Regions from separate parts of the Streptomyces sp. NPDC079020 genome, predicted to be linked through region 1. Evidence: riboswitches for the same ligand, from Rfam matches in the RefSeq annotation. Region 1 holds a riboswitch; each other region holds the start of a gene.
The links. A riboswitch is a leader RNA that binds a small molecule or an ion and turns the genes downstream of it on or off. The one in region 1 is predicted to bind cyclic di-AMP.

Region 1 (6,820 bases):
GGCCCCGTCCAGGGCAATGGCGTACAGAACAACAACTACTTCGGACCGCACGCGTACCACGTCCCGCCCCCGGTCACCGACTGGCCGCAGCTCGGCCGGGCCGACCCGGTCGCCCTCGGCGTGCGGCGCAGCCGCAAGCTCCCCGAAGAGCCCGTCCTGCCCGTATATACGGGACGGGACTGCGACACGCGGCTGGGCGCGCTGGTCCGGGAGGCGGCCCGGTCCGGCGGGCTGGTCCTGGTGACCGGGGAGCCGCTGTCGGGGAAGACCAGGACGGCCTGGGCGGCACTGTTCAGCAACCTCTCCGGCACGACGCGGATCTACGCACCCCCGCCCGGAACCGACCTGCGGGGCCTGCCCGCCGTCCTGCGCGAGCGGCACGGCGAGAACGCCGTCCTGTGGCTCGACGACCTGGAGGGCCACCTCGGCGAGAACGGCCTGACCGCGGCGGTGCTCGCCGACCTGGCCGCGCGGAGCACGCCGGTGATCGCCACGATGGGCGACGAGGCGTACGACGTACACCGCTTCGGCACGTCCGCGAGCGCCCGGGTGCTGATCGGCGTGGAACCGGTCGAGCTGAGCCGGGAATGGAGCCTGGGCGAGATGTCGAGGCTGGTCGAGAACATGTCCGACCGCCGGCTGGTGGGCGCGTACTACGCAGGCAACGACCAGGGCGTCACCGAGTATCTGGCCATCGGCCCCGAGCTCGCGGACGAATGGCGTCGCGCCCGCCGCGCCAACGCCCACCCGCGCGGACATCTGCTGGTGCGCGCCGCGATCGACCTGGCCCGCTGCGGGGCCGGTGACGATCTCGCGCTCGACGTGCTGCGCCGGGCGCACCGGTTGTACGGGGCGGAGTACGTCCGGGCCGAGCGGGAGAGCTTCGTGGACGCCCTCGCCTGGGCGTCCGGCGTCCGGCACGGGGTGACCGGAATGCTCGTGGCGGGCCGGGGCGAGAACACCTGGCGGGTCTACCACTCCCTGGTGGCGGACGCACACGACCGGGCGCCGGGCTTCGCCTCCCCGGTGCCCCTGGGGATGTGGCCGCTCGCCCTCGAAGTGGTGCGCGGTGTCAGCACGCTCCGCGCCGACGTCCATCAGCGGGCCCACGCGGCGCTGGAGCCGGACGCGGACGGTGACCCGGACATCCTGATGGTGCTCGGCCGGATCGATGGGGAGTTCGGTGACGAGGCCGCCTCGGAGGGCTGGTTCCGCAGGGCGGCGGACGCGGGCAGCACCGAGGCTGCCGCCCTGGTGGGGAAGGCGCTGGCCGCCCGGGACGAGACGGCGGCGGCGATCCCGTATCTGGAGGCCGCGGCGGAGGCGGGAGATGCGGGGGCGCAGCGCGAGCTCGGCGCGGCCCTGGCCGAACGTTCGGCGCACTGGCTGACGCTGGCCGCGCAGGCAGGCGACGGTGCGGCCGCGCACCGGCTGGGCGATGTGGCGGTGGCGGCAGGGGATACCCATGGCGCGCGCCGCTGGTACGTCCAGGCCCTGGAGAACGGGCACGAGGCGTCCGCGGCGGGCCTCGGCAACGTCTTCCACGACTGGCAGGAGCCGGAGGTGGCGGAGGCCCTGTACCGCAGGGCCCTCGCCAATACGGACGACCCGGCCGCGACGTCCCGGGCGGGCAACAACCTCGCGCTGCTCCTGGCCGAGCGGGACCCGACCGACCCAGAGATCGAACGGCTCTACCAGGCCTCGGCCGAAGGAGGCAGCCCCAGCGCGGCGACCAACCTCGCCCACGTGCTGCGTGGCAGGGGCGAGACGCAGGAGGCACGGCGCTGGTTCGAGGAGGGCCACGCACGGGGCAGCTACTACGCCGCTGTCGCACTCGCGATCATGCTGTGGGACGAGGGACAGTACGCCGAGGCGGAGGAATGGTTCGGCAGGGCCGCGGAAGTCGGCAATCATGCGGTCGACGCCATCCGTGAGGAGCTGCGGCAGAGTGGCAGGAACGTGGCGGACGACGTCGAGGCCGCGGCCGTCGCCCAAGGGGGCCACGTGGTCTCGGCAGTCCGTGAGAAGCTGCGGCGGAGCCCTGCCTACGCGGTGAACGACATCGAGGCCGTGGACCGCCCGGCCTCGACCTGGGACATCCTCGCCGAGCTGCGAAGAAGCCGTGCCGCCGCCCCGGATAACGTCGAGGGGTGAACGCCAGCCCCGCCGAGCCCTCAGCCGAGCCCCCCGCCGACGCCTCCGCTCCCGCGCACTCCGACGCCTCCGCTCCCGCGCACTCCGACGCCGCCGAGCCCTCAGCCGACGCCCCAGCGCCCGCTCCTGCTCCCGTCTGCCCGCACGCCCCCGGCGCCCCCGGAGACGCGGCCCCCGCGCCCGTGCCCCCCGCCCCCGAACTCTTCACCTGGGAGTTCGCCACCGACCCGTACCCCGCCTACGCATGGCTCCGCGAGCACAGTCCCGTACACCGGACGACGCTGCCCAGCGGGGTCGAGGCCTGGCTCGTGACGCGGTACGCGGACGCCAAGCAGGCTCTCGCCGACTCCCGGCTCTCCAAGAACCCGGCGCACCACGCCGAGCCGGCGCACGCCAGGGGGAAGACGGGCATCCCGGGGGAGCGCAAGGCGGAGCTGATGACGCATCTGCTGAACATCGACCCGCCGGACCACACCCGGCTGCGCCGGCTCGTCTCCAAGGCGTTCACTCCGCGCCGGGTCGCGGAGTTCGCGCCGCGCGTGCAGGAGCTGACGGACCGCCTCATCGACAACTTCATCGAGGAGGGGAAGGCGGACCTCATCCATGACTTCGCCTTCCCGCTCCCCATCTACGCCATCTGCGATCTGCTGGGCGTTCCGCGCGAGGACCAGGACGATTTCCGGGACTGGGCGGGCATGATGATCCGCCACGGCGGCGGCCCGCGCGGCGGGGTGGCCCGGTCGGTCAAGAAGATGCGCGGCTATCTCGCGGAGCTCATCCACCGCAAGCGGGAGGGCCTGGGGGCCGGGGGCGAGGACGACGACCTGATCTCGGGTCTGATCCGGGCGAGCGACCACGGCGAGCACCTCACCGAGAACGAGGCCGCCGCGATGGCCTTCATCCTTCTCTTCGCCGGATTCGAGACCACGGTCAACCTCATCGGGAACGGTACGTACGCCCTGCTGCGCCACCCCGGACAGCGCGCGCTTCTCGAGCGCGCGCTCGACGCGGGGGACACGGAGCTGCTGGCCACGGGCGTCGAGGAACTGCTGCGGTACGACGGACCGGTGGAGCTGGCCACCTGGCGCTTCGCGACCGAGGCACTGACGCTCGGGGGGCGGGACATCGCCGCGGGCGATCCCGTGCTCGTCGTGCTCGCCGCGGCCGACCGGGACCCGGACCGGTTCGACGACCCGGACACGCTCGACCTCGCACGGCGTGACAATCAGCACCTCGGTTATGGGCACGGCATCCACTACTGCCTGGGAGCACCGCTCGCCCGGCTGGAGGGGCAGGCCGCGATCGCGACGCTGCTGCGACGCCTTCCGGATCTGCGACTTGCGGGAGAACCGACCGATTTGCGGTGGCGTGGAGGTCTCATCATGCGTGGACTGCGCACGCTGCCGGTGGAGTTCACCCCGGGACTGCGGCACGACGGAAGTGACGCTGCGTCAACTCTGTGACTTTCACGTGATCTGCGCTGCATCGACTTGTGACACACGTTCAAGTCCCGCTAGGTTCACCGTTCAACGCCTCGAACGGGGCGTCACGTGACTCGCCGGTCACCTCAGTACCCACCAGTCAGTCGCACGGAAGGCAAACTCCATGGGCTCCGCGAACGGCAGACACCGCCGCCCTCGCCAGGCACCCGCCATCGTCGTCGCCGCGGGCGTGACGGGATCGGCCATCGCGATCCCGCTGCTCGGCGCGGCCGGCGCGCACGCCGCCGAAGCCTCGACCTGGGACCGGGTCGCGGAGTGCGAGAGCGGCGGCATGTGGAGTGCCGACCTCGGCAACGGCTTCTACGGCGGGCTCCAGTTCTCGCAGGACACCTGGTCCGCGTACGGCGGCACGGCGTTCGCGCCCCGGGCCGACCTCGCCAGCCGCTCGCAGCAGATCGCCGTGGCGGAGAAGGTCCTGGGCGACCAGGGCCCGAAGGCCTGGCCCGGCTGCGCGGTGATCTCCGGACTCGCGACGGACAGCACGCTGCCGGGTGTCGACCCCGGTGCCGCACCCTCCGCCGGCCCCTCGGACGCGGCACCCGCGGACGGACTGCCGGACGGCGGGACGGCGGACGAGGCGGACGGAGCCGACAGCGGTACGCAGGACGGGAACGGCGCCTCCGGCAAGGCGGGCGACCCCTCGTCGAGCCCTTCCGCGCCGCCCGCGAGCCCTTCCCCGAAGACATCCGCGCCCGAGGGCTCCGCGGCGCCTGACGCCCCGAAGGGCGCGGACGGCACCGGCGGCAAGCACCGCGGCACTCCGGCGCCCGAGGAGAGCCGGGCCGCGGACCGGGACAGCGGGCGCGAGTCCGGCCGGCACGCCTCCCGCGGTGAGGGCGAGGCGCGCGAGGGCGGTACGGCGCCCGTCGGCGGCGACTACACCGTCCGGCCGGGCGACAGTCTCTGGGCGATTGCTGACGCACAGAAACTCCCCGGCGGATGGACCGCGCTGTACGAGGCGAACAAGGACGCCGTCGGAGTGGACCCGGACCTGATCGTGCCCGGCCAGAGCCTGGACCTGGGCCCGGAAACGGCTCCTTCCGGCGATGCCCGGGGCGCCGCCGCCAACTGATCCAATTCGGGAAAACGCCCCGAAACCCGGGGTAGTTCAGAGGCCTATGTCCACTTATGCGTAAGTGAGACATGGGTCTCTTTGCTTCAACTGGCGTGTCCTGTCCGCCGGCTCCGCCCATATCGCCCCCGACCTGCGGAAACGTTCCCCCGCTGATGGCAAGTAAGGCCTGATTGACCGGTATGTCCATCTTTGAATGTGGGGGTTGCCTGTGTTTACGGTCGGAACCGCTCGCACCGCGGGCCCCGTCGACCGTCACGCCGAATCCTGCCGTCGGTCGAAGGGAACAGACGCGTAAAGCGCCGTAGGCAGGAGCGGGGGACCCAGGTAAGCGCCGGGCCCGGTCGACTCGTCCCGTACGAGTGCGATCAGGACCGGCTTGGGGTGGAGCCGCGTGCTAGGACACGCGGCCGGGCAACTCACTTGGCCCGAACCCGACAGCTCACCTCGTAGGCGTCGGTGAGGAGAAGTTCCATGCTGCGTAACAGCAAGGGCAAGCACCGCCGCCCGTCCAAGGCCGTCCGTGTCGCCACGCTCGCCGGTGTCGCCGGTGCCGCCGTCGCCGTCCCGCTGATGGGTGCGACCGGCGCCTCCGCCGCCTCCGTCTCCACCTGGGACGCCGTCGCCCAGTGCGAGTCCGGTGGCAACTGGTCCATCAACACCGGCAACGGCTACTACGGCGGTCTGCAGTTCTCGCAGTCCAGCTGGGCGGCCGCCGGCGGTACGCAGTACGCCGCCCGCGCCGACCTGGCCACCAAGGCCCAGCAGATCGCCACCGCCGAGAAGCTCCTCGACATGCAGGGCCCCGGTGCCTGGGCCTGCGCCGGCGCCGGCGGTCTGACCAACGACGGTGTGGACCCGGGTGTCGACACCGGATCCGGCCAGGCCAAGCAGGAGCAGGCCCAGCCGAAGCAGCAGGCCCAGCCGAAGCAGCAGGAGCGCCAGGCCGAGCAGCCCGCCTCCCGCGGCGAGCAGCGCACCGCCCCGGCCGCCCCCAAGGTCGAGTCCCCCAAGACCGTGACGACCCCGACCGGTCAGAAGGTCCAGAAGGGCGACGGCGAGTACAAGGTGAAGTCCGGCGACACCCTCAGCAAGATCGCTGAGAAGGAAGGCGTCAAGGGCGGCTGGCAGAAGGTCTTCAAGCTCAACGGCGACATCGTCCAGGACGCCGACCTGATCTTCCCGGGCCAGCAGCTCCACCTGAAGTAGTCCCCGCCCGGCCCGGAGCGTCTCCCGCTCCGGCCGGAGCGGCTCACGGCTTCTCCTCCCTCCGAGGGGGACGTCCGGCGGCATCTCCCTCGGCTCCGCCCCCGGCCCGGCGCGCTCACCCCGTGCGCGCCGGGCCGGGGTGTTTTGGCTGTGCGGCCGGCTTCGCGCGTTCAACTTCTGTAGTTACCAGCCAGTAAATTTCTTGACCTTCCTCCCGTTATGCGGGCTCTTGGGTCCTTTTTCGTCCCAGGAGACGGGCGGTCGGCCGCCCGACGGGGCCGAGCCGGTTAGGCTCGTGTCGCAAGGCCACAGTGACCCTGCACAACCAGTGTCATATCCCAGAAGGAGATGCCTCGTGCCGTCCATCGACGTCGTCGTAGCCAGGGAAATCCTCGACTCCCGGGGCAACCCCACGGTCGAGGTCGAGGTTGGCCTCGACGACGGCAGCACGGGACGTGCTGCTGTTCCGTCCGGCGCCTCCACCGGTGCGTTCGAGGCCATTGAGCTTCGCGACGGTGACCCCAACCGCTACCAGGGCAAGGGCGTCGAGAAGGCCGTCCTCGCCGTCATCGAGCAGATCGGCCCGGAGCTCGTCGGTTACGACGCCACCGAGCAGCGCCTCATCGACCAGGCGATGTTCGACCTGGACGCCACCGAGAACAAGGCCTCGCTCGGCGCCAACGCCATCCTCGGTGTCTCGCTGGCCGTCGCCCACGCCGCGTCCGAGGCGTCCGACCTGCCGCTCTTCCGCTACCTCGGCGGCCCGAACGCGCACCTGCTGCCCGTTCCGATGATGAACATCCTGAACGGCGGCTCGCACGCCGACTCCAACGTGGACATCCAGGAGTTCATGATCGCCCCGATCGGCGCGGAGTCCTTCTCC
Region 2 (6,820 bases), on a different contig from region 1:
CGGTGCCCGCCCTGGCCCGGGAGGGGTACGGCTGGCCGGTCGTGCGCCCCGGTGAGCTCCTGGAGACGCTGAGCTGGCCGGGGTCCTGGCGGATCGCCCGCAGACACTGGCGCTACGGGGCGGGCGAGGTGCACCGTTCACTGTCGAAGCGGGCGTTCACCCTGGCCGTGCGGAGACTGCTGCCCGAGGTCACCGAGGACGATCTGCGGCCGTCGCCCTCCGGGGTCAGGGCCCAGGCGGTCCTGCGGGACGGCACGCTGGTGGACGACTTCCTGATCCGCGAGGCCCCGCACACCGTGCATGTGCTGAACGCCCCGTCCCCGGCCGCCACGGCATCGCTGCCCATCGGCAGGGAGGTGGCACGGCGGGCACTGCTGCGGGCACGCGGCACGGGGTGGAAGCCACCCGCCGTAGAATCGGGTCATTGTGTCTGAGCAGCCTCTGAACCCCACGCCTGATGTCCCTGACGCCTCCGACGTCGCGGACGCTCCTGACGTTTCCCGTGCCTCCGACGCGTCCCCCGCGTCCGACGCGCCCCGTGCTCCGGGTGCGGCCGACGAAGCCGGTGCGGCCGACGACGCCAGTGCCGCGGACGACGCGGCCGCCCGGCGTGCGGCCTCCTTCGAGCGGCAGCGCAGGCTGCGCCAGGAGCCGCGCTTCCCCGGCGGGCCCGCCGCCGATCCGGCGGGTTCCCACCACGAGCGCCGTATCCGCAGCTTCCAGCCGCGCCGCAGCCGGGTCACCACCGGTCAGGAGGAGGCCCTCCAGCGGCTGTGGCCGAAGTGGGGCCTGGACATCGACGGGCTGCGCGTCCTGGACACGGCCGAGCTGTTCGACGGACTGCCGGTCGTCCTGGAGATCGGCTTCGGCATGGGCGAGGCCACGGCGCAGATGGCGGCCGACGACCTGGGCACCGGGATCCTGGCCGTCGATGTGCACACCCCCGGCCAGGGCAATCTGCTCGGGCTCGCGGAACGGGCCGGCCTGTCCAACGTACGGGTGGCCAACGGTGACGCGGTCATCCTGCTGCGCGAGATGCTGAAGCCGGACTCGCTCGACGGGCTCCGGGTGTACTTCCCCGACCCGTGGCCCAAGGCGCGCCACCACAAGCGGCGGCTGATCCAGCCGGAGTTCCTGGACCTGGTGGCCCAGCGGCTCAGGCCGGGCGCCGTGGTCCACTGCGCGACGGACTGGGAACCGTACGCGGAGCAGATGCTGGACGTCCTCACCGCGCACCCGCTCTTCGAGAACACCCAGGCGGACGGCGGATACGCCCCGCGGCCCGCGTTCCGCCCGCTGACCCGCTTCGAGGGACAGGGACTGGACAAGGGGCACGTGGTCCACGACCTGCTGTTCGCCCGCGTCTAGGCGTCGGCGTGGCCACGGGCCGACGGTGACCGCGGGCGCGGGCCGATCGTGACTGCGGGCGGCCGTGACCGCGGGCCGACCGTGACCGCGGGCGGCCGGACCCGACGAACCGGCGGCCGGACCGCCGGGAGGCGGACGGTGACCGCGGCCGGGCGGTGACCGCTGCGAACCGGCCGCGTGCCCCGGCGCGGATGGTCAGGTGTCAGTCCCGGTCGTTAGGGTCATGGGGTGTCCGACGGGTCCGTGCAGCACCAGCAGCCGCAGCCGGCCGTCCCGGTTTTCGAGGAGCGACGGCTCGGCGAGATCCTGGGCGCCGTTCCGGAGCGTGGCCAGTGGCGGTACGCGCCGCGCCGCGTCGGCATGGTGTGGCGGAGCAAGGCGTTCCGCGCCGGTGCGGTGATCGTCGCGCTCGCGCTGTGCGGGCTGGTGATCCTGTCCCTGGTCCGTGAGCAGACCGGCTCGGAGGGATTCCTCGTCGGGCTGGGGCTGGCCGTGCTGCCCGTGCCGCTGCTGATGGCGGCCTTCCGCTGGCTGGACCGGGTCGAACCGGGCCCCTGGCGCAATCTCCTGTTCTCCTTCGCCTGGGGTGCGTGTGCCGCCGCGCTCGTCGCGATCATCGCGAATTCGTTCGCGACGCGCTGGATCGCCACGGCCACCGCCGACCCGGCGAGCGCCGACACCCTCGGCGCCACCGTGATCGCCCCGATCGTCGAGGAGAGCGCCAAGGCGGCCGCCGTACTGCTGATCTTCCTGTTCCGGCGGCGGGAGTTCAGCGGCATCGTCGACGGCATCGTGGTGGCCGGATTCACCGCGACCGGCTTCGCCTTCACCGAGAACATCCTCTATCTGGGCAACGCCTTCGGCGAGGACCAGCAGCTGGGGGTGACGGGGCTCGGCTCGATGACCGCCGGGACGTTCTTCGTCCGGATCGTGATGTCCCCGTTCGCGCATCCGCTGTTCACGGTGCTCACCGGCATCGGCTTCGGCTTCGCCGCCGTGGGCGCGCGCCGCCACCGGGTCCGCCGGATCCTGCTGCCGGCGCTGGGCCTGCTCCTCGCGATGGGCATGCACGCCCTGTGGAACGGCTCCTCCGCCTTCGGGCCGTACGGCTTCTACGCGGTGTACGGGATCTTCATGGTCCCGGCGTTCGGGCTGGTGACCTGGCTGGCCGTCTTCACACGCCGGCGCGAGCTGCGCACGCTCTCCGCCGAGCTGCCCGCGTACGCGGCGGCCGGCTGGCTGACCCCGGTCGAACCGCTCGCGCTCTCCTCGATGCGGGCGCGCGGCATGGCCCGTGATCTGGCCCGCCACTGGCACGGCCACCCCGACCGGGCCCGCGGCCGGGCGGCGGCGCGGGCGGTCGCCGAGTACGAGTCGTTCGCGACGTCCCTGGCCGGGCTGCGCCGCAGGGCCCGCCTGGACTCGGCGGGCCCGGACTTCGCCGGGCGGGAGCGGGAGCTGCTGCACCACCTGTGGCAGCGCCGGGAGATCGCCGGTCCGGCTCTGACGTACGCGGCCCACGCCACCGTCCGGCCGCACACATACCCCCGCCACCCGGTCGCGCCGCACGGCGGGCAGTTCCCGCAGCAGCAGTACGGGCCCGCGTACGCGTCTGCGGAGCCGGGTCCGTACGCGTCTCCGGGGCCGGGTCCGTATCCGCACGCGACACCGGGGCCGCACGCGACACCCGGGCCGTACGCGACACCCGGGCCGTACGCGACACCGGATCCGCAGCAGTACGGGCACGCGGGACAGCCGTACGCGGGTCGGTTCCCGCCCCAGCAGTACGGGCCCGCACCGCACGCGACCCCGCCCCAGCAGTACGGCGGCCCCAACCCGTATCTGCGCCCCCCGCAGTAACCGTCGGCGCCCCCGCACCCGGCCGGCGGGACCGGGCCGGCCGGGTGCCGGGCCAGCCGGGTGCCGGACCGGCCGGGTGCCGGACCGGGTGCCGGGCCCGGCCGGTCCCGCCGTGGATCAGGCCGACGCCTCGGTGAGCGCGGCGATTTCCTGGTCCGTCAGGTGCAGGCCGGCCACCGCGACCAGTGCGGGCAGCTGCTCGACCGTGCGGGCGGAGGCGATCGGTGCGACGACGGTCGACCGCGCGGCCAGCCAGGCCAGGGCGACCGTCGCGATCTCGGCCTCGCGCTCCCGCGCGATCGTGTCGAGCGCCGCCAGCACCCTGCGGCCCTGTTCCGACTCCAGGTGCCGCCCCGCGCCCTCGGCCCGCGGGCTGTCGACCGACGTACCCGGACGGTACTTTCCGGTGAGGAAGCCCGAGGCCAGGGCGAAGTACGGGACGGCGGCGAGCCCGGCGCGGGCGGCGGTGTCCTGGAGGGCGCCCTCGTAGGTGTCGCGGGAGACCAGGTTGTAGTGCGGCTGGAGGGCGACGTAACGGGCCAGGCCCTCGCGCTCGGAGAAGTCCAGGGACGCCCGGAGCCGCTCCGGGCTGATGTTGGAGGCGGCGATCTCGCGCACCTTGCCGTCCTTCACCAGCTGGTCGAGGGCCGTGATGATCTCCTCGACCGGGACGGTCTCGTCATCGAAGTGCGTGTAGTACAGGTCGATGTGGTCGGTGCCGAGCCGGCGCAGCGACTCCTCGGCGGCGGCCTTGACGGTGGTGGCGGAGAGCCCCTTGTACGAGGGGTGGGCGCCGACCTTGGTGGCGACGACGATGTCGGACCGGTTGGCACGCGAGGCGAGCCACTTGCCGATGACGGTCTCCGACTCGCCGCCCTCGTTGCCGGGGACCCAGGCGGAGTAGGAGTCGGCGGTGTCGATGAAGTTGCCGCCGGCCGCGGCGTACGCGTCCAGCACCGCGAAGGACTGTGCCTCGTCCGCCGTCCAGCCGAAGACATTGCCGCCGAGGGCGAGGGGGAAGACCTGAAGGCCGGAGGAACCGAGCGGGCGAAGAGACGTCACAGAAGTCATGCAGAGTTCAACGAGAGCACCCTGTGACGCTATTCCACGACAACGGACCGGCAGCCCTGACGTCGGGGGGTGTGCGTCAGGGCTGCCGGGGTTCGGGGGCGCCCGGTGAGGGCGCGGTGGGAGAGCGATGCGGGGGCGGAAGCGGGGACGGGGCCCGGAGCCTGCCGGGCGACCTCCGACCGGAGGTCACCCAACGGGTCCTCAGACCGTGAGTCCCTTGCTGCGCAGCCAGCTCATCGGGTCGATGGCCGAGCCGCCCGGGGTGTGGACCTCCAGGTGGAGGTGGGCGCCGGTGACGTTGCCGGTGGCGCCGACACGGCCGATGGTGTCGCCCGTGCTGACCTTCTGACCGGCCGACACGTTCATCGAGGACTGGTGGCAGTACCAGACCTCCGTACCGTCATCGAGCACCAGGACCGTGCGGTAGCCGTACGCGCCGGAGTATCCGGCGGACTTCACCGTGCCGCTGTGCACGGCCTTGACCGGGGTGCCGCTCTGCGCCGCGAAGTCGAGCCCGGTGTGGTGGCCGGAGGACCACATCGTGCCGGACTGACCGTAGGTCGAGGTGATGCTGTACGAGGAGGTCGGCAGCGCGTAGCTGGCGGCGAGCTTGGCGAGGCGCTCGGCCTCCGCCTTCTTCTTCGCCGCTTCCTCCGCCTTCTTCTTCTCGGCGGCGACCTTGGCCTCGGCCTTGTCCTGCTGCTTCTTGGCCTCGGCGGCGGCCTTCTCGGCTGCCGCCCTCTCCTCCGCGGCCTTGGCCTCGGCGTCGGCGCTGGCCTGCTGCTGCTCGGCCTGCTGGAGGATGCGGGCGCGGAGTGCCTCGCCCGGGTCGGTCGCGCCCTGCTCCGCCTCGGCGTCGGTGATGCCTGCGGAGGTGAGCGGCGCGGTCGCGACCGGCTTCTTGTCCTCCTCGTCGGAGAGGAAGGAACCCACGCCGGGAAGGGACTTGGCGTCGGGGAGACTGGCCGCGAGGGAATCGGGAAGAGATATGGAGACCGGCGGCTTGCTCTGCGCGGTGGCCATGCCGCCCGCTCCGACGGCCGCGATGACACCGACCCCGAGGACGGTGGAGCTACGGGCGAGTCCCCGCTGCTTGGCTACGCGGTGCCTGCCGCGCACGGGCCGGATGGACTCCTCGGTGGGATTCCATTCCTCCCAGGTCCTGTCCGGGTCACCGAAGTTGCCGGTGGCGAAGGGTGACGGGGCCTCGGGGGCAGGCTTGTTGGACGCCACGTGGGCGCACTCCTTTCCTTCCTTCTCGCCTACCGGGTTAGCTGACGGGTTCGGAGCAGGAAGGTCTCCTACGGGCCCCTCCGTCTCTGACGAGACACAGGTGTCCGATTCACCCCATGTAGGTGGTTCCCCGGTTCCCTTGCGGGATTCGGCGCTCGCGCACGGTGCCGCCTCTTGCGACGACTGGGACGACCGCGCTGCGTTATCGAACGTTAATAGACGGACGGCTCCTATTCCAAGCTCTTCCCGTTGATCGTTCGCGACTTTGGCATGGACTTACAGGGTGCAACCGGCTCGAATCGGACGAGTAGAGCACGATTGGATCACTACTTGGTTTCTGACATTGCGTCAAATGTTATGCGGAGCGGCGTCCTTCGACTACGCACCGTGGTATCGCCCGGCAACCGGCGCGCGCCCGTCCCCGCGTCCCGTCCGCATGTCACGCCCACAGGACCCGCCCCCGCGTCCCGTCCGCATGCCCCGCTCATTCATCGCCCCGGCCCACGATCCTCACGGTCGTCCGGCGTTCCGGCTGTCCCTCAGCGGGCCTTCCCACCGCGAGAAGTGCCATGTCGTCAGTGGACCGGCCGCCGGTGTGCAGCCGGACGTCGTCGGTGAGCGCGGAGAGCAGCTCCTCGGGCCCGGGGAAGATCCGGCCCCGCAGCCGGGCCGCCGGGTCGTAGAAGGCCCCGGACGCGTCCCGCGCCTCGGAGAGGCCGTCCGTGAACAGCAGCAGGGTCGCCCCCGGCGGCAGCCCCCACTCGTCGGCCCGGTCCGGCCACGCACCCAGGTTCATCCCGAGCGGCAGCGCGGGCACGGTCGGCGACAGCACCTCCAGCGCCCCGTCCGCGTGGAGCAGGATCGGTTCGGGGTGCCCCCGGTTGACGATGCGCAAGGAGAGGGAGCCGCGCGGAATCTCGACGAGCACCGCCGTGATGAACCCTTCCATCGCGTCGAGCCCGCCGCGCCGGGTGCCTTCCCGCGCCAGCGCCCGTTCCAGCCGCTGGGCGACCCCCTCCAGCGAACGCTCCTGCTCGGCGGCCTCCCGGAACGCGCCGATGATCACCGCCACCGCCTCGACCGCGTCGAGCCCCTTGCCCCGTACGTCCCCGAGCACCAGACGTACGCCGTGCGGGGTGTCCGCCACGGCGAACAGGTCACCGCCGACGAACTCGTCCGCCTGGGCCGCCTCGTACCGTGCGGCGACATGCAGTCCGCCGATGCGGTCGTCCGGTGTCGGCAGCACGGCCCGCATGGCGGTCTCCGCGATGAAGCGCGCCGAGGCCAG
Region 3 (6,820 bases), on a different contig from region 1:
CCGGCTACGCCGCCAACCTCGCGGCCCTCACCGCCCTGTCCGCCCAGGGCTCGCTGATCGTCTCCGACGCGGGCAACCATGCCTCGATCGTGGACGGCTGCCGGCTCTCCCGGGCCGAGACCGCCGTCGTCCCGCACGCGGACCCCGAAGCGGTGGGCAAGGTGCTGCGCGCGCACGGCGGGCGGGCGCTCGCCGTGACCGACTCGGTCTTCTCGGTCGACGGTGACGCGGCCCCGCTGCCCGCGCTGGCCGAGATGTGTCGGGCCGAGGGCGCCGCACTGCTCGTCGACGACGCGCACGGTCTGGGGGTGCTCGGGGAAGGAGGGCGCGGCGCGCTCGCCGCCGCCGGACTCGCGGGCGGCGAGGGCATCGTGGCCACGCTCACCCTCTCCAAGTCCCTCGGCAGCCAGGGCGGCGCCGTGCTCGGCCCGGCCCGGGTCATCGATCATCTGGTCAACACGGCCCGGACGTTCATCTTCGACACCGGACTGGCCCCCGCGGCGGCGGGCGGCGCCCTGGGCGCGCTGCGGCTGCTGCGCCGCGAACCGCAGCGCGCGGACCGGGCCCGGGAGGTCGCCCTCACCCTGTACGAACGGCTGACCTCGGCCGGGCTGACCGCCGTCCGGCCCGATGCCGCGGTGGTCTCCGTACGCGCGCCGTCCGCGGAGGCGGCCGTGCGGTGGGCGGCCGACTGCCGCGCGGCCGGGATCGCGGTGGGGTGTTTCCGCCCGCCGTCGGTGCCGGACGGAATCTCCCGCCTGCGGCTGACCGCGCGGGCCGATCTGACCCGGGAGCAGGTCGCGGCCGCGGTGGACGCCGTCGTACGGACCGCTCCCGGGACGAAGACCGCTCCGGTCAGCTGACCGGGCGGTCGTGCAGCCCCGTAACGAACGAGGTCCAGGCCGTCGCGGAGATCCGCAACGGAGTCCGGTCCAGATCCTTGGAGTCCCGTACGGCGAGGTGTTCACCGTCGAGCGGCGCGGTCTCCACACAGTTGTTCATTCCGGTGCTGCGGCTGCTGCGGCGCCACCGTAACGCGGGCTGTGCGAGGCGGTCGGACATGATGCTCCCTCGGGCAGTCGGAAGGTGCGCGGGGGAGCACGGCCGGTCAGCCGGAGTCCCCCTGGCCGCCGCGGCTGATCGCGGCGATGAGATCCAACGAACGCTCCGGCGACAGCGCGTGAGCCTGCAAGGTGCGGAAGGCCGAGCTGTACGCCTCAAGGTCTTCTTTCCGCTCCAGATAGAGGCTACTCGTCAAGTGGTCAAGAACGACCACATCCAGATCAGAAATGTTCGGAAAGGAGAAAATTACGAAAGGGCCGGTCATGCCGATGTAACCCCCTACCTTGAACGGCAGCAACTGAAGTTGTACGTGGGGCAGTTGACCCACCTGGGTCAGATGGCGCAGCTGGTCCCTCATCACCTCGGGACCGCCCACCTCGCGCCGCAGGACGGCCTCGTCGAGTACGGCCGTCAGGTGCAGCGGCGGATTCGCCCGCAGCACGGCCTGCCGGGTCAGCCGTACCTCCACCAGGGAATCCAGCTGTCCGGCCGGCAGCCCGTCCAGTGAGGACCGGGTCACCGCGCGGGCGTAGGCGGCGGTCTGGAGAAGTCCGGGCACCACCGAGGTCTCCAGCGTCCGCGCGGTCCTCGCCTGGGACTCCAGGCTGATGAAGTCGCGGTACTGGGGAGGGATCAGCCCCCGGTACGCGTGCCACCAGCCTGTTCCGCCGCCGCCCGCCGAACCCGCGAGCACCTCCAGGAGCGCGCGCAACTGGGCGTCGCGCACGCCGTACGCGTCCAGCAGCCGGGTCACGTCGGCGGGAGAGACCCCACTGGCACCGGTCTCGATACGGCTCACCTTCGACTGGTGCCAGCCGAGCAGCCGCGCCGCGTCCCGGCTCGTCAGCCCGGACGCATGGCGCAGGCCGCGTAACTCCTCTCCGAGCTTGCGTCGGCGTACCACGGGACCGTGCAGCATGCCGGCCTCCTTCCGCTGTGCAGGGAGAGCCGGGCCCGCACGGCTCCGGCCCGCAGAGAGGTCAGTGTGCCGCGCGTTCGAGTACCGCCGGGGCGGAGTTCACCGCTTTGAGCGACAGATATATGCATATCTTGGCCGATCGTCGTTACAGAGGGCAGCATCAGTGGCAATCTGGCGCGAAGCACAATCCCGGCCGATCGCGGTTCGGCCGGGGCTGGAAAGGGACGGCGTCGCCATGGCAGATCATCAAGAAGCAACCGTCACCCTGCCGAGTGATCCGGTCTCGGTCTCCTCGGCCCGCAGGTATGTCGCCCGGATACTGGCCGAATGGGGTCTGGCCGACGACACCGAGATCGCCGACTCCATCCGGCTGATCGTCTCGGAGCTTGCCACCAACGCCGTACAGCACACGTTCGGGCTGTCACCCACCTTCACCGTGGACCTCCGGCTGGACCGGGAGGAGGAGCTGCATCTCGGTGTGACGGACAGTCACCCCCGCTGGCCCCAGCGGCTGCCGGCCGCCGTCCAGCAGGACAACGGACGCGGCATGGTGATCATCCGGGCCCTGGCCAAGGAGTACGGGGGACAGCTCACCGTCACTCCCACCCCCGACGGAGGCAAGACGGTCTGGATCGCCCTGCCCTGGACCGTTCCGGGCCAGGGCTGACGGCGAGCGGGCGTGCCGGGGCCACGTGCTCCCGGGCAGGGCTCCGGGGTCCGGGCCGGGCCCCGGCCTACCGCGCCGCCGCGCCCCGTCCGAATCCGCTGCGCATCAGTGCCAGCAGGGTCGACGCGGCGGAGGTCGCCCGGTCGCCCCGGTGCGCGACGGAGATCGTCCGGCGGAAGGCGGCCGGATCGAGCGGGCGCACAGCCAGCGGGGTCGGGGACATCGCGGCGACCATCTCCGGAACCACGGCCACCCCGATCCCGGCGCTGACCAGCGCGCACACCAGGGCGTAGCCGGGGGACTCGCACACCACGGCCGGGGTGGCGCCGGCCTCGGCCAGGGCGCTCTCCACCCCGCGCCGGGGCGGATGCGTGGGCGCGCTGCTGATCAGCGGCCGTCCCGCCAGCTCGGTGACCGGCAGGCGGCCCGTCCCTTCGGCGAGCCGGTGGCCGACCGCGGTGACCAGGACCAGCTCCTCGACCAGGAGGGGCTCGACGACGACGCCCATGGGCAAGGGGCCCGCGGCCGCCGGTTCGTACGCATGGGTCAGGGCGAGATCGACCTCTCCGGCAGCCACCGCGGTGACTCCCCCGGGCGGCTCGTAGTCGGTCACGGCGAGCTCGACGTCCGGATGTGCGCGCCGGAACGCGCTCAGGACCGGCGGCAGCAGATGGATTCCGGCCGTGGTGAACGTGCCGACCCGCAGCCGCCCCCCGGAGAGCCCGGCCAGCTGCGCCAGCTCGTGCCGCGCCTGGTCCAGCTCGTCCAGGACCCGTCGGGCCCGGCCCGCCAGCAGCTCACCGGCGGCCGTCAGCCGCGCCCCGCGATGATGACGGACCAGGAGCGCCGCACCGGCCTCGCGCTCCAGTTTGGCCAGCTGCTGGGAGAGGGCGGGCGCGGTGTAGCCCAGGCGCGCGGCCGCACGCGTGATCGATCCGGCCTCGGCGACCGCCACCAGCGCCGCCAGCCGTGTGGGGTCGTACATTAAGCGTTCCTTTTGGCAGACCCAGAAGATTGCAAGTACACGCTAAAGGCTCTTTCGGTCCAGGGTGTAACCATGGACGCACAACTGCTCGCCTTCACGGGAGTCGCCGCGGGAATGGTCGCGCTGCCCGGCGCCGATTTCACCGTCGTCGTACGCAACGCACTCGCCTCGCGCCGTTCCGGGGTCGCCACCGCGCTGGGTGTCGCCGGGGGGCTCGTGGTGCACACCGCGCTCGCCGTGGCGGGCCTGGCCGCGGTGCTGGTGACCATGCCCGTGCTGTTCCGCACGGTCCAGCTCCTGGGCGGCGCGTATGTGCTCTGGCTCGGCCTCAGCGCCCTGTTCGCGCTGCGACGGCGGCCCGCCGAGGCGGACCGGACGGCCAAACCGGAGGCCCGCCCCGCGCAGCGGGAGCTGGGACGCTCACTGCGGCAGGGCTTCTTGACCAACGCGCTGAACCCCAAGGCGCCGGTGCTCTTCCTCAGCCTGCTGCCCCAGTTCGTGCCGGACGGGCAGCCGCCGCTGCCCAGGACCCTGCTGCTCGCGGCGGTCGTTGTGGCGCTGGCGCTCGTCTGGTTCCCGGCCGTGGCCCTGCTGGTGGACCGGCTGGGGCGGTGGCTGCGCCGGCCGCGCACCGCCCGTGCGATCGAGGGCGGCAGCGGCGCGGCGCTCACCGCACTGGGGCTCGTACTGGTGACCGGACCGCTGCTGCGCTGAAGCGGGTCCGGCCGTGGGTCAACGGACCCGTCCGTACCACACGCTGTTCGACCAGATCTTCTCCAGCCGGACCACCGCCCCGGTCTTCGGGGAGTGCCAGATCTTCCCCTTACCCGCGTAGATGCCCACGTGGTACACGCTGCGGCCGGAGTGGAAGAAGACCAGATCGCCCTTCTTCCGCTTCGACTTCGAGATGTGGTGGGTCTTGTTGTACTGCTGCTGGGCCGTACGGGGGAGTTTCTTGCCGGCCTTCTTGAAGGAGTAGAGAGTCAGCCCCGAGCAGTCGAACCGGCGCGGACCGGACGCTCCGTACTTGTAGGGCGATCCCTTCTTGGACGCGGCGACCTTGAGCGCCTTCGTCGAGTGCGTGGCGGCCTCGGCCTCGTTGACCAGGCCCGGCGCCAGCATGGCGGAGCCGACGGCCAAGGTGAGTACCGAGGCCGTACCGGCCCGGGTAAGCAGAGACGGGACATGTACCTGCGCAGTCATGCGCAACCCTTCGTCAGCCGCCTGTGAAGGATGACCTGTCGGGTTCGGGCTGGCGAAGTTGCCCGGCCGCAGTGTGCGGCTTCACCCCGAGGGGCGACCGGTTGCCCGGCCGACCCGTTGTGCTCGGGTCCTCCACTCCTGCCGATCCACTTCTGTCGACCAGTCATCCGGGCAGCGGCAGGACTCGGCGTCCGCCCGGACCGCCCCGCCGCGGTGGCGGGGGCTTGTCGTCCCAGGGATCTTGACTCACGAAGTGCCGGATTTCCGAGCTGAAACAGCGATTTGTGAGAGTCGTCACGACTGATCCGTTCGGGTGGACGAGCCCGTTTTCGGCCCTCGGCCGGGCTGATCGACCACCCTCGCACCAGCGACGGAACGTCAGATTCCGCGTGCTGTCCACGCGCTGAGCGCAAGTTGGGCTGTCCCTCGCGAGGGGGACTGACTACGCCGAACGAGGGAGGAAATCTGATCTCCTGGCCGGGCGTGTCGCGGGGCGGACGCGGTGAGGTGCGTCGGGGTGCGGAGGAGCGCACGAAGCGCGACGAGGCGTGGCGAGCGCGGCGAGGCGTGGCGAGCGCGGCGAGGCGTGGCGAGCGCGGCGAGGCGTGGCGAGCGCGGCGAGGCGTGGCGAGGCACAGCGAGGTCCCGGCTCCCCGTGAGCGGGAGCCGGGAGCCGGTGCGGATGTGGTGCCGGGCTCTGTGCCGGGCGTGGTGCCGGGCGTCGGCCGGGGCGGACTCCCCGGCCCGGTGTCGGGCCGGGGGCCTGTCAGCTCACCGGCGGCGGGGCCCGGTCAGCTCGCCGGTGGCGGGGGCATCGTGACGCGCCCGGCGCGCCGTTCCCCGTCCAGCAGGCGCAGGGCCCGCGCCAGCGTCGCCGCGTGGATCTGCGCTTCGCCCCGTTCGTGCATCAGCGTCAGCGCGTCGCGCAGCGCCGCGGCCCGGGAGGCCAGGGCCTGCGCGGCCCGGAGCGCGCCATAGGTGTCGCTGCCGCGGGCCGGGTTGATCCGGCCCAGTTGGTCGAGAACTTCCAGGTAGCAGTCGATGAACTCCCCCTCGGCGCGGGTCAGCGCGGGGAGCGGCGGGTACTCCGGTGGAAGCATGGTCGGTTCACCTCGGGGGGTGCGGCGGCCGGGACGGGCCGCGGTTCTCCATGACGTGGTCCACGAGCCCGTACGCCTGGGCGGCTCGGGCGTCGAGGATGGTGTCGCGCTCGATGTCGGCCGTGATCCGCTCCGTGGACCGGCCCGTGTGACGGGACAGCATGGCCGCGAGCATCTCGCGCACCCGCATCAGTTCGCGTGCTTCGATTTCGAGATCGGACGGCTGGCCCCGGACCGGTTCGTCCAGCGTCGGCTGCCGGATGACTACCCGGGCGCCGGGCAGTGCATGTCGGCGGCCCGGCGCGCCTGCCGCCAGCAGCACGGCGGCGCTGGAGAAGGCCTGGCCGAGGCAGAACGTCTCCACGTCGCACGCCAGGTACTGCATGGTGTCGTAGATCGCGGCCATGGCGTTGAACTCGCCGCCGGGGGAGTTGATGTAGAGCGAGATGGGCCGGTCCGGCTCGGCGTACTCCAGATACATGAACTGCGCGATCAGGTCGGTGGCCGCGGTGTCGTCGACCGGGGTGCCGAGAAAGACGATCCGCTCGGACAGCAGCTTGGAGTACGGGTCCAGGGTCCGGGTCCCGGTCGCTGTGCGTTCGGTGAACTCCGGCAGGACATAACGGGCGGCAGGTCGGATCATGGCGATGCCTCTCCTGGGATCTGCGCGGTTGTTCTCGGTGGGTCGCTGTTCTGCGGGCACGCCGTCCCCGGGCACGTGGTCCCTGGGGGTGTCCGCGGCCGCGTCCGTAAGAAATGTACAGGACGTACAGAAGGTGATGGTGGGGGGTGTGGAAGCGGACGTGCTGTTCCGGGCGGTTCAGGAGGGCGTGCGGGCGGAGGCGGAACTCATCGCCGCCGCCCCGGCCCTCCTGTCGGGGCTG

Region 2: linked by a shared signal. The riboswitch ahead of ACIGJO_RS33055 (M23 family metallopeptidase) and the one ahead of ACIGJO_RS23840 (transglycosylase family protein) in region 1 are both predicted to bind cyclic di-AMP.
Region 3: linked by a shared signal. The riboswitch ahead of ACIGJO_RS24865 (C40 family peptidase) and the one ahead of ACIGJO_RS23840 (transglycosylase family protein) in region 1 are both predicted to bind cyclic di-AMP.

Annotation. Positions count from the first base shown of each region.
Region 1 is NZ_JBITUB010000011.1:199,348-206,167, forward strand. Features, by position in the region: gene ACIGJO_RS23825 (tetratricopeptide repeat protein) at 1-2,154, shown strand, start outside; gene ACIGJO_RS23830 (cytochrome P450) at 2,337-3,617, shown strand; gene ACIGJO_RS23835 (transglycosylase family protein) at 3,760-4,728, shown strand; cyclic di-AMP (ydaO/yuaA leader) riboswitch at 5,019-5,199, shown strand; gene ACIGJO_RS23840 (transglycosylase family protein) at 5,203-5,937, shown strand; gene eno (phosphopyruvate hydratase) at 6,293-6,820, shown strand, end outside.
Region 2 is NZ_JBITUB010000024.1:70,137-76,956, reverse strand. Features, by position in the region: gene lhgO (L-2-hydroxyglutarate oxidase) at 1-434, shown strand, start outside; gene trmB (tRNA (guanosine(46)-N7)-methyltransferase TrmB) at 427-1,368, shown strand; gene ACIGJO_RS33065 (PrsW family glutamic-type intramembrane protease) at 1,597-3,228, shown strand; gene ACIGJO_RS33060 (aldo/keto reductase) at 3,346-4,290, opposite strand; gene ACIGJO_RS33055 (M23 family metallopeptidase) at 4,501-5,532, opposite strand; cyclic di-AMP (ydaO/yuaA leader) riboswitch at 5,544-5,696, opposite strand; gene ACIGJO_RS33050 (PP2C family protein-serine/threonine phosphatase) at 6,017-6,820, opposite strand, start outside.
Region 3 is NZ_JBITUB010000012.1:129,604-136,423, forward strand. Features, by position in the region: gene ACIGJO_RS24835 (8-amino-7-oxononanoate synthase) at 1-863, shown strand, start outside; gene ACIGJO_RS24840 (DUF397 domain-containing protein) at 856-1,062, opposite strand; gene ACIGJO_RS24845 (helix-turn-helix domain-containing protein) at 1,109-1,981, opposite strand; gene ACIGJO_RS24850 (ATP-binding protein) at 2,217-2,648, shown strand; gene ACIGJO_RS24855 (LysR family transcriptional regulator) at 2,716-3,633, opposite strand; gene ACIGJO_RS24860 (LysE family translocator) at 3,706-4,347, shown strand; gene ACIGJO_RS24865 (C40 family peptidase) at 4,366-4,836, opposite strand; cyclic di-AMP (ydaO/yuaA leader) riboswitch at 4,840-5,026, opposite strand; gene ACIGJO_RS24870 (hypothetical protein) at 5,628-5,936, opposite strand; gene ACIGJO_RS24875 (ATP-dependent Clp protease proteolytic subunit) at 5,944-6,579, opposite strand; gene ACIGJO_RS24880 (hypothetical protein) at 6,728-6,820, shown strand, end outside.